2 regions of the Lacibacterium aquatile genome follow, and region 2 is predicted to be linked to the other one. Evidence: riboswitches for the same ligand, from Rfam matches in the RefSeq annotation. Region 2 holds a riboswitch; the other holds the start of a gene.
The links. Region 2 has a riboswitch for manganese ahead of ACFSM5_RS13985 (TMEM165/GDT1 family protein). Riboswitches for the same ligand answer to the same signal wherever they lie in the genome.
Positions count from the first base shown of each region.

Region 1: linked by a shared signal. The riboswitch ahead of ACFSM5_RS01470 (manganese efflux pump MntP) and the one ahead of ACFSM5_RS13985 (TMEM165/GDT1 family protein) in region 2 are both predicted to bind manganese.

Region 1 covers NZ_JBHUIP010000001.1:296,423-302,019, forward strand. The annotation lists gene ACFSM5_RS01460 (aldehyde dehydrogenase family protein) at 121-1,551, shown strand; gene ACFSM5_RS01465 (GAF domain-containing protein) at 1,588-2,079, opposite strand; gene ACFSM5_RS01470 (manganese efflux pump MntP) at 2,119-2,685, opposite strand; yybP-ykoY riboswitch at 2,767-2,880, opposite strand; gene ACFSM5_RS01475 (tautomerase family protein) at 2,922-3,137, opposite strand; gene ACFSM5_RS01480 (SDR family oxidoreductase) at 3,157-3,897, opposite strand; gene ACFSM5_RS01485 (LysR family transcriptional regulator) at 3,999-4,892, shown strand; gene ACFSM5_RS01490 (superoxide dismutase) at 5,061-5,597, shown strand, end outside.
Region 2 covers NZ_JBHUIP010000012.1:504,526-510,122, reverse strand. The annotation lists gene ACFSM5_RS14000 (RsmB/NOP family class I SAM-dependent RNA methyltransferase) at 1-705, opposite strand, end outside; gene htpX (zinc metalloprotease HtpX) at 702-1,625, opposite strand; gene ACFSM5_RS13990 (DUF1674 domain-containing protein) at 1,712-1,891, shown strand; gene ACFSM5_RS13985 (TMEM165/GDT1 family protein) at 2,353-2,928, opposite strand; yybP-ykoY riboswitch at 2,952-3,148, opposite strand; gene ACFSM5_RS13980 (DUF952 domain-containing protein) at 3,256-3,612, shown strand; gene ACFSM5_RS13975 (EAL domain-containing protein) at 3,616-4,911, shown strand; gene ACFSM5_RS13970 (TIGR01459 family HAD-type hydrolase) at 4,919-5,597, shown strand, end outside.

The sequences.
Region 1 (5,597 bases), on a different contig from region 2:
CCGGCATCACCTTTGGCGGTATTCAGATGCGGCAAAGCCTGATTTCCGCCTACCCATCGCAATTTCGTCACGGATGCCGTTTTCGATAGGATCGAGCGATTGCGCCTATAGGAGAGACTGATGACACACGCCTTGCAGTTCTATATCGACGGTGCCTGGGTAGATCCGGCCGTCCCCAACCCTCTCGATGTGATCGATCCGTCGACCGAAGATGCTTTCGCGCAGATCTCCCTTGGCAGCCAGACCGATGTGGCTAAAGCCGTTGCCGCCGCCAAACGCGCCTTTCAGACCTATGGCTTTTCCAGCGTCAAGGAACGCCTGGACCTTTTGCAGCAGATCATCGCCGTCTATAAGAAGCGCAGCGCCGATCTGGCCGATGCGGTATCGCGCGAGATGGGCGCACCCCGCCCCTTCGCCCTACGCTCCCAGGTCGGTATCGGCCTTGCCCACCTCTCCAAGATCGCCGAGGTGCTGAGCAGCTATAAGTTCGAGGAAAAGCGCGGCTCCTCTTTGATCGTCAAGGAGCCCATCGGGGTGGTCGGCCTGATCACTCCCTGGAACTGGCCGCTGAACCAGATCACCTGCAAGGTCGGCCCCGCGCTTGCCGCTGGCTGCACCATGGTGCTGAAGCCCAGCGAGATCGCCCCGCTCGATGCTATAATCTTTGCTGAGATCCTGCATGAGGCAGGCGTGCCGAAGGGCGTCTTCAATCTCGTCAATGGCGACGGTCCGACGGTCGGCCAGGCGCTTTCCACCCACCCCGATATCGATATGGTGTCCTTCACCGGATCGACCCGCGCCGGCATCCAGGTCGCCCGCTCAGCCGCCGAAACGGTCAAGCGCGTGGCGCAGGAGCTGGGTGGCAAGTCGGCGAATATCCTGCTGCCCGATGTCGATTTCGCCAAGGCTGTCGCAGAAGGCGTCGAGAATTGCTTTGGCAATAGCGGCCAGTCCTGCAACGCTCCCACCCGTATGCTCGTCCCCCGTGCCCGCCGCGATGAGGTCGTGCAGCATGCCAAGGCAGCGGCTGAACGCTTCGTGGTCGGCCCGGCAGATGCAGACGGCACGATGCTGGGCCCAGTCGTGAGCCAGGTGCAGTTCGACAAGATCCAGGATCTGATCGAAAGCGGCATCAAAGAAGGCGCAACACTCGTCGCAGGCGGTCCTGGCCGTCCGGCGGGCCTCAATCACGGCTATTTCATCCGGCCGACCGTCTTTGCCGATGTGACACCAGAGATGCGGATCGCGCGGGAGGAGATCTTCGGCCCGGTTCTGTCGATCCTGAATTACGACAGCGTCGATGAGGCGGTGGCAATCGGCAACGATACGCCCTATGGCCTCGCCTCCTACGTCCAGGGCAAGGATATGGACGCTGTGCGGGCCGTCGCCCGCAAGATGCGCAGCGGCAATGTCTATCTCAACGATCCCGCCTGGGATGCGGGGCTGCCGTTCGGTGGCTATAAGCAGTCGGGCAACGGCCGCGAATATGCCGAATATGGCCTGGAGGACTTCCTGGAGATCAAGGGCATCGCCGGTTACGACGCCGCCTGATAAGGAAAAGGGGCAGCCAATCGGCTGCCCCTTTTTTCAGATCTCGCTGGCTGCCAGGAAGATCTCCACCAGCCGTTCCATCCCGGCCTGATCGTCGGCATCGAAACGCGCCGGGATGGGGGCATCGAGATCGAGCACCCCCAACACCTTGCCCCCCTTGATCAGCGGGACCACCAGTTCGGAGCGCGAAGCGGCGTCGCAGGCGATATGACCGGGGAAGGCATGCACATCTTCGACCAGCATCGTCGAACGTTTGGCAACCGAGGTTCCACAGACCCCGCGCCCCACTTGAATACGCACACAGGCAGGCTTGCCCTGGAACGGGCCCAGCACCAGCTCGTCCGGCGATTTCAAGAAATAAAAGCCCGCCCAGTTCAGATCCGGCAGACTGGTGAAGATCAGCGCGGACATGTTTGCCGCATTGGCGATGGCGTCGCTTTCGCCCTGCAACAGGGCTTCCAGCATCTGCCCAAGCTCGCGGTAGGTCTCGGGCTTATTGTCGTGGGACAGGGTGGCGGCTTCAAACATCGGCGGTTTCCTCGTGCGGTCGACTGAAGGCTGATAGCACTAGGCCGACGTATGTTCGATAACGATCTTGATGCCGATGGCGATCAGGGCAATACCGCCCAGGATTTCCGCCCGGCGGCCCAGCAGAGGCCCCGCCTTCTTGCCGATCAAAACCCCACTGAAAGCGACAGCGGTCGTGACGACGCCGATGATGACGCAGGCCAGCACGATATTCACATCGACGACCGCAAGGCCCACACCGACCGCCGTCGCATCGATGCTGGTCGCCAGCGCCGTCAGGATCAGTTGCATGGGGCCAAGCTGCCCCTTCTTAGGGGCCTCTTCCGCCTCGACCGTCGAAAAGCCCTGACGGATCATGTTGCCGCCGACGAGCGCCAGCAGCGTAAAGGCGATCCAATGGTCGACAAAGGCGAACCAGCTGGATACCGCCAGCCCCATCGCCCAGCCGAACGCCGGGGTAATCGCTTCAAAGAAACCGAAATAGAGGCCAACCCGCAGGGCATCCTTGAAACGCGGCTTATCGGCGGCGGCGCCCTTGCCGACAGCAGCGGCGAAAGCATCGACGGACAGGCTGAGACCGAGGACGGTCAGCGTGGCGACATTCATCTTGAAAAAAGCTCCGAGGCCAAGGACCGACGGCGGACGGTTCGGTGGCCTTATGCCCGAACTTCCGCCGTTGGTCTCGCCAAGCACCCGGTGAACCGGTGCCGCCTGCGCCACGGAAACCCGAAGGTCTACCGAGTGTGTTGACGCAGGCCCCTCCTTGAAAAAGGAAGAAGGCTACTCCCCAAAGACGTCCTGACCCTAAGGACCGGGAGCGCTGCCGTCAACCTGTCATTGCCCTAAAGTTCTTTGGCGCGATAGGCATCCGGCAGGATGAAAACCTCGTCCGCGCGCCCGTACCCGCCGTCCTTGACCTCCTCGATCAGGACCATCGTGTGCGGTCTGGCGGCTTCGGAAAAATACTCCACCAGCAAATCGGTCATGCGGTGAGTGATCTCGGCCTTCTGCGCCATGGTGAGGGCGGCTTCGGGCGTTTTGATATTGATGAAGGGCATGGGATTTCCTTTTTATCGTTTAGACAGCGCCGCCATTGGCGCGGATCGTCTGGCCGCTGACCCATCCGCTATCGGGACTGGCGAGGAAGGCTGCGAGCCCGGCGATATCCTCGGGCTGCCCCAGGCGCCCCTGCGGATTGAGTTTGGTGATCGCCTCCACCTGGGCATCGGTTTTGCCGGTCAGGAACAGATCGGTTTCGACTGGCCCCGGCGCGATGGCATTCACGGTGATTCCCCGTGGGCCAAGTTCCTTGGCGGCAATGTGAGTAAGGGCCTCCACTGCCGCCTTGGTCGCGGCATAGACCCCGTAGGTCGGTTGATAGAGTCCAACCACGCTGGAGGAGAAATTGATGATCCGGCCGCCATCGCGCAGCCGCCTGCCCGCCTCGCGCATCCCCCGGAAAACGCCGCCCAGGTTGATGTCAACCTGCCGCTGATAGAGCGCATCGTCGCTCTGCGCGATGGGAGCCAGCGCCATGATCCCGGCATTATTGACCAGGATATCAACACCCCCGAAGGCGGCTGCGGCAGCATCGAACAGATTGGGAAGCGCCGCAGGATCGGTGATGTCCGCCTGCACAGCGATAGCGCGGCCACCGTCAGAGGCGATGTCACCGGCAAGATCCTCTGCCGCCTGCTTACCGCCCGCATAGTTGATGACGACGGCAATGCCATCCTTGGACAGGCGCCGGGCAATTGCAGTACCGATCCCTCTGGAAGATCCGGTGATGATCGCGACACGGTTCGTTTGAGTGGTCATGAGTTTGCTCCCTCTTGGATAAGAGGAAGTTAGGGACGCATCACAAATCGAACAATCCATCCATATTTGACAACTAAGTTCGCCTATGATGAACAATAAGAATGGATCGTCTGGATCGCCTGAACCTGTTTGTCCGTGTTGTCGAAAGGCGCAGCTTTTCCGCTGCCGCGTCGGACCTGAAGCTCGCCCGCTCCACCGCCACCGAAGCCATCAAGCAGCTTGAGGGCGATCTGGGCGTCCGGCTGCTGGACAGAACCACCCGCCATGTGACGCCCACGCTGGACGGGCAAGCCTTCTATCAGAAATGCCTGTCGATCCTGTCGGAGGTTGAAGAGGCAGAGAACGCCTTCCGCGACGCGCAACCGCGGGGCCTGCTGCGTATCGATGCCCATCCCCTGCTGACCCAACGTTTCCTGCTGCCAAGACTGAGGGAGTTTCTTGACCGCCACCCGCTGATCGATCTCCAGATCGGTCAGGGCGACCGGCTGGTGGATCTGGTGCGCGAGGGCGTGGACTGCGTCATCCGGTCAGGCGAGGCCGAGGATAGCGGGCTCATCGTGCGCAAGCTTGGCGCGATCACCGAGATCACCTGCGCCAGTCCGCGTTATCTGGCGGATTACGGCACTCCGGAAAGACCGGAGGATCTGGCGCAGCATCGGTCGGTCGGGTTCCTGTCGTCGCGCACCGGGCAGGTCATGCCGCTGGATCTCATGGTCGACGGAAAGCTGCAGCTTTTCCAGCTGCAGAGCCGCGTCACCGTCAATAACTCCGACACCATGGCCGAACTGGCGCGCCTGGGCTTCGGGCTGTTTCAGGCCCCGCGATATCGGTTGCAGCAGGACCTCTTGGACGGGACGCTGGTCGAAGTCCTGCCCGACTATCTGCCGCCGCCGACCCCGCTCAACGCGCTTTATCCCCAGAACCGCCATACGGCCCCTCGGCTGCGGGTCTTTCTGGAATGGGTCGGCGGGATCTTTCGGGACGCGGACCTTTAGACGCAGCAGATATTTTTTTTTTCAGCTTCCCATGATTGGGAAGATTGTAGATGCCTCTCATTCGCGCCATGTTTCGACATATTGAAGACGCTATTCAAGCGTACGGATTCGGAAGGTATTTCGCGACTTATCACTGATGCAGACGCCAATTCAGGCGAGGAGTACATCATGGCTTTCGAACTGCCCACCCTGCCCTATTCCTATAATGCCCTTGCAGAACGCGGTATGGGTCAGGAGACGCTGGAGCTTCATCACGGCAAGCATCATCAGGCTTACGTGACGGCCCTGAATAATTTCGTGGACAAGAACGCCGACCTCCAGGGCAAGTCCCTTGAGGAGATCATCGCCTTCTCCCATGGCAAGGCCGATCTGGCGCCGGTTTTCAACAATGCCGGGCAGCATTGGAACCACATCCACTTCTGGAAGGCCCTGTCGGCCAGCGGCGGTAAGATCCCCGGCCGTCTGGAAGCCAAGCTGATCGAGGATTTCGGATCGATCGAGAAGTTCAAGGAAGCCTTCACCCAGGCCGCCATCAGCCAGTTTGGCTCGGGTTGGGCGTGGCTGGTGCTGGGTAAGGACGGCAAGCTGAAGGCCGTGAAGTCGCCCAACGGCTCGAACCCGCTTGCGTCAGATGACGGCAAGCCGATCCTCGGCCTCGATGTCTGGGAACACAGCTACTATCTGGATTTCCGCAACCGTCGCCCG
Region 2 (5,597 bases):
GCCATCGCTATAGCCGGGCAGATCGGTCACAAGACCCGCACGGGCCAGGCGCACGCTGCCGGTCGGCAACATAAGCCCCCCCAGATCGCCGCACAGTTCCTCGGCCCGCGACGGGTCACGCAGGGAGATATCGAGCGGCGGTTCATTCATCAGCGCCTTGACGATGGCGCGGACGGTATCCTCGCCATAGGTCCGGGACCACGAAGCCCAGAGCCAGTCGGGCAAGGCCTTGCGCTCGGCATCGATGCGCAGGCGCATCAGCTCGCCCTGTTCGGCGATTCGGCGCAGCACCGCATTGATGAGGGCTTTAAGGTGCGGAACACCGACCTGTTCGGCCAGCGCAACGGTGCGGCTGACGGCGGCATGGGCAGGCGTGCCCAGCACCAGCAGCTGAACGGCGCCCAGGCGCAGCAGATCATGCCCGGCGGCATCGCGCGGCTTCAGTGGTTCACGCAGGCACAGACTCAGCACGGCATCGATGATGCCCAGCTGTCGCAGGCAGGCGGTGACCATGGCGCGGGCAAAGCCGCGGTCGCGCGGCTCCAGCGTATTGAGGCCGGGGTGCTGGGCGAGGGCATCGTCCAGTGCCTGGCGGCGGCGCAGAATCTGGCTCAGAAGCTCGTGGGCGACGACGCGGGCATCGATCCCGCGTGCGCCACCTTCGTTGCTTTGAAGCGGTCGGCTGGTACTGGAACTGTCGCTCATCCCCACGGTCCGTTGGATTTGGAAACCGGGCGACTATAACCGGAAGGAACCGCTGTGCGGGTAAAACCGTCGCGCATCATCTCCATCAGGCGCGCCACGCGGTTGCGGGTCGCTGGATGGGTCGAGAAAAGATTGTCCGCTCCCCGGCCCGACAGCGGGTTGGAGATGAACATATGGGCGGTCGCCGGATTATGTTCGGCCGTCACGTTAAGGGTCCCCTGGGCATAAGCCTCGATCTTCTCCAGAGCGGATGCCAGCGAGCGCGGATTACCGCAGATCTCGGCGCCGACACGGTCCGCTTCATATTCCCGCGTCCGGCTGATCGCCATCTGAACCATGGTCGCGGCCAGCGGGGCAAGGATCATCATCGCCAAGCCACCGATTAATCCCAGCGGATTGGAATTGCCATTCTCGTCCCGGCTGCCGCCAAGCCCCGTGAACATCATCAGATTACCCAGCATGCCGATGGCACCGGCCAAGGTGGCGGTGATGGTCATCATCAGGGTGTCGCGGTTCTTGATATGCGCCAATTCATGGGCGACGACGCCCGCCAGCTCGTCCTTGGTCAGGACGCGCATGATGCCTTCAGTCACCGCGACGGCGGCATTGTCCGGGTTGCGGCCAGTGGCAAAGGCGTTCGGCTGAGCTTCCTGAATCACATAGAGCTTGGGCATCGGGATCTGCGCGCGCTGCGCCAGCCCGGCGACCATGTCGTAGAATTCCGGCGACTGCGCACGCTCGACCGGCTGGGCGCGATACATCGACAGAACAAGCTTGTCGGAGTTCCAATAGGCCATGAGGTTCATCGCACCGGCGACAGCCAGAGCGATCATCATGCCCCCGGACCCACCGATCAGATAGCCGACCGCCGCAAACAGGGCGACCAGGGCGGCCATCAACAGAAATGTGCGAGTGTGCATGGCTTCTAGATGCTCTCCTCTTGGATAGTATGCCTGTTAGACCCTATGTAAGAAACCATCCAATTCGGTCAAGAATAGGACCTCCGATGAGCACGCAAAAACCTGAAGCCAAGCCCCGCACCTTCACCAGCCACGCCCCCAAGGCGGCCGAGGCTGCCCCGGCTCCCGCCCCGGAGAAGAAGGAAGTCGAATACGGTGGCCCCAAAGGTCCCGAACCCACCCGCTATGGCGATTGGGAACGCGGCGGACGGTGCTCGGATTTCTGAGGCTCTTTTTCAAACCAAAACCGTCATGCCCCGGTTTATCCGGGGCATCTCCTCCGGGGGTGCCTCCACACTGGCTCGACCTCTCTTGGACACACTCCCGGAGGAGATCCCCCGAACAAGTCGGGGGATGACGAGGCTGCGTGGAGGCATACCTCCCCTTACGCAAAGTTTTTAAGCAGCGATGCATTTTGTCGCTTGCAAATGCGATCCATTCTCATTATCGAAGAACTCGAGCGGCACATGCGGTGTCCTGCTCGAACCCTTCCGAGCCTTAACCCCGCCTGCCAGCGTCCCGGCAGCGGGGTTTTCTTTTGGGGCAATGCCTCAGAGAATAAAGCACGTCATCCCCGGACTTGATCCGGGGATCTCCCGTGGCCAGACCGCGTCGAGACGCTTTAAAGACTCTCTACGCGGTGCGGCTACACAAGATCCCAGGATCAAGTCCTGGGATGACCGATCATTTATGAACGCCAGATCGGCAGCGCCAGCACGCCCAGCACCACAAACAGAGCCGCCGCCAGCTTGCGGGTGACGTGCAGTGGGATTTTCGCGCTCATGGCACGGCCTGCGAAGACGATGGGCAGATTGACAAGCATCATGCCGAAGATCGATCCGATCATCACGGCGGCAAAGGGTTTGAGGTCGGCGGCCAGCATCACGGTGGCGATCTGGGTCTTGTCGCCCATCTCCAGCATGAAGAAGCCGATCAGGCTGGCGAGGAACGGGCCGAAGCGGCGATCTTTCTGGTCGTCATCGTCCACCTTGTCGGGGATGAGGGTCCAGGCGGCAATGACGATGAAGGACAGGCCGACGCCCCATTGCAGATAATCATAGGGAATACGGGTGGCGACCAAGGCGCCGACAGCCCCGGCAAGCAGATGATTGGCAATCGTCGCAATCAAAATACCCCAGGCCACTGGCCAGGGTCGATTGTACCGGCACGCCAGAATCAAGGCGAACAGCTGGGTCTTATCGCCAATTTCGGCAATAGCGACGGCAGCGGTCGAAGCGGCGGTAGAAAGAAGGAAACTGTCCATAACCAAACGCGAGCCGGGCGACTGAACTCAAGACGAACGGAACTGCAAAATGGCCGCCCGGCTCGGGCTGTCATCTGCTGTACCGTTGGTCTCGCCAGTTGCTGGACAGGGTTTGCACCCATGTCTGGCCCGATCGCGCCATAGCCTTTTGAAACAAGGCCAAGTGTGTTGACGCGAACCCACCAAAAATGGCGGCGGCTACTCCCCAAGGACTAAGCGGCTTATAGCTGGCCCTGCGCGGCGGAGCAAGCCGCTTTGGCTGCGGTTGGGGTGGAACTTCGATTGCAACCCTTTCGTTTAAGGGCGTGGATCGTTATGGTGCCGAGCATGAGCGAAACCCTGATCTATCATCTTGCACGGGCTAAGGAATGGCAGGCAGCCGAGGCTGCGGGCGTCTATCGGGGATCGCCCGAGGATCGCCGCGACGGGTTCCTGCATTTCTCGACCTCTGCCGCCATCAAGCAGAGTGCGGCGAAACACCGCGCGGGCGAAGCCGATCTGCTGCTCGTGGAAGTGAATGCCGAACCGCTGGCCGCCGATATCAAATGGGAAGGGTCCGCCTCACGCGGCGCTATTCTTTTCCCCCATCTCTATGGCGACCTGCCCTTGAGCGCCGTCACCCGCATCGCCCCGCTTCCGCTGGATGAGGCGACAGGCCTGCATATCTTCCCGGATTGGTTCTGACGCATGCTCGGTTTCATCGCCCCCATCGCTTATGCGGCAGTTGCGTTTGTCGTGATGTTTGCCGCGCCGTCGGTCCTGGGCGATGGGCCGGTGCTCGATGCCAATACCTTGGGCATCCTGCTGGGGGTGATCATCCTGATCAGTGGCTTCCTGGTGCAGGAGATCATCACCCGCCGCAGTCAGGCCAATCAGACCCGTACCCGCTTCCGCGCCCTGCTGGAGCAGATGTCGCTACTGCGTGAGGAAGTCCGTGCACTGCGGGATGGCCAGCGCGCCGCCAGCGCTGCCGGCGGCGATGCTGCGGAGATCGAGACCGTTGTCGCCGAGATGCGGATGCTGAAGACGCTGGTCAATCAGATCGGCACCGGCCCCGCGCGCTCTGCTGCTGCACCGGCAGCCGCCCGTCCGGCCGCAGCTGGCGGATCGGGCATCGCGCCCATCGGTCCTGCTTCGGGTACCCAGATGCCTGCCGGGCTGCCGCCGCTCTCCAATGCCTTCGCGCCCGAGCCCGAAGGTGAGCCGATGGATTACGCCGACACCCGCAGCGACGAGGAGGTGATCCTCGACGTGGTGCGCGAGGCCCTGGCCGAGGAGCGGATGGAGCTGTCGCTACAGCCTATCGTGTCGCTGCCCTCGCGCCGTCTTGCCGTCTGGGAATGTCAGGCGACGGTGCGTACCGCCGAAGGCCTGTCCGTGCCGCCGGAAACCTATGCCGCGGTGGCGGAGCGCGCGGGCTTGGCCGCAACCATCAACAATATGCTGCTGGTGCGCTCGGTCCAGTTCGTGCGCCGCATGCGCCGCCAGAAGGCGACCATCGGCTATATCTGCCCGATCGCGGGCGAAACCCTGCGTGACCGCGCCTTCTTCGCCGACTTCTTAGGGTTTATGCAGGAAAATCGCGATCTGGCCGGCCTGCTCTCTTTCTCCATCGGACAGCAGGACGTTTTCCATTTCGACGCTCGCACCGATGCCGATGTGACGGCTCTGGGCGGTCTCGGCTTCCGCTTTGTGCTGGATAAGGTGTCCAACCTCGACCTCTTTGTCAGCGATCTGTCGAACAAGGGTTTCCGCACCGTGAAGATCCCGGCGCATATGCTGCTGGCCAAACACGGCAAGATCTCAGATCCGCGTGCCTTGAAGCGCAAGCTCGATACCGGAGCCATCGACATCATGGTCTCGGGCGTTGTGGCGGATAATGAACTTGTCGATCTGCTCGATTTTGCAGTCGACTATGGACAAGGCGCGCTGTTTGGGGCATCCCGTCCCGCCGAGAGCAAGTCCGAGATCCTTTACCGGTAACTGACCCATGATTCGCACGATTGCGGGTGTCGCGGAAATCGCCGACGCCTATGACGGTTTCATCATCGACCTTTGGGGTGTGCTGCATGACGGCGCCTCGCCCTATCCCGACAGCCGGGCGGCGCTGCTGGCGTTGAAGGCGGCGGGCAAGCACGTGGTGCTGCTTTCCAACGCCCCGCGCCCCTCGGCCGATGTGCAGATCCGCATGCGCGAAATGGGCTTTGCCGATGATGATTATAATCATCTGCTGACCTCGGGCGAGGATACGCGCACCCATCTGCGCACTCGTCCCGACGATTTCTATAAGAGCCTGGGGCAGAAGTATTTCCTGCTGGGCCTGCCGCGCGATGTGAACATCCTGCACGGGGTGCCCGGCACCCGCGTCATGGATGTCCGCGAGGCGGATTATGTCATCAATACCGGCGTCGAGCTGGGCGAGACCCTGGAAACCGCGCTACCGGTGCTGGAGCCTGCGCTGGCCAAGGGCCTGCCGATGGTCTGCGCCAATCCCGACATCACCATCGTGACGCGCGGCAAGGTCGAGGTTTGCGCCGGGCTGCTGGCCGACTGGTACGAAAAGGGCGGCGGCAAGGTCCGCTATCACGGCAAGCCGCACCCGGGCGTCTATCAGACCTGCTTCAAGGATCTGGGCCTCTCCGACCCCAAGCGCGTGCTCGCCATCGGCG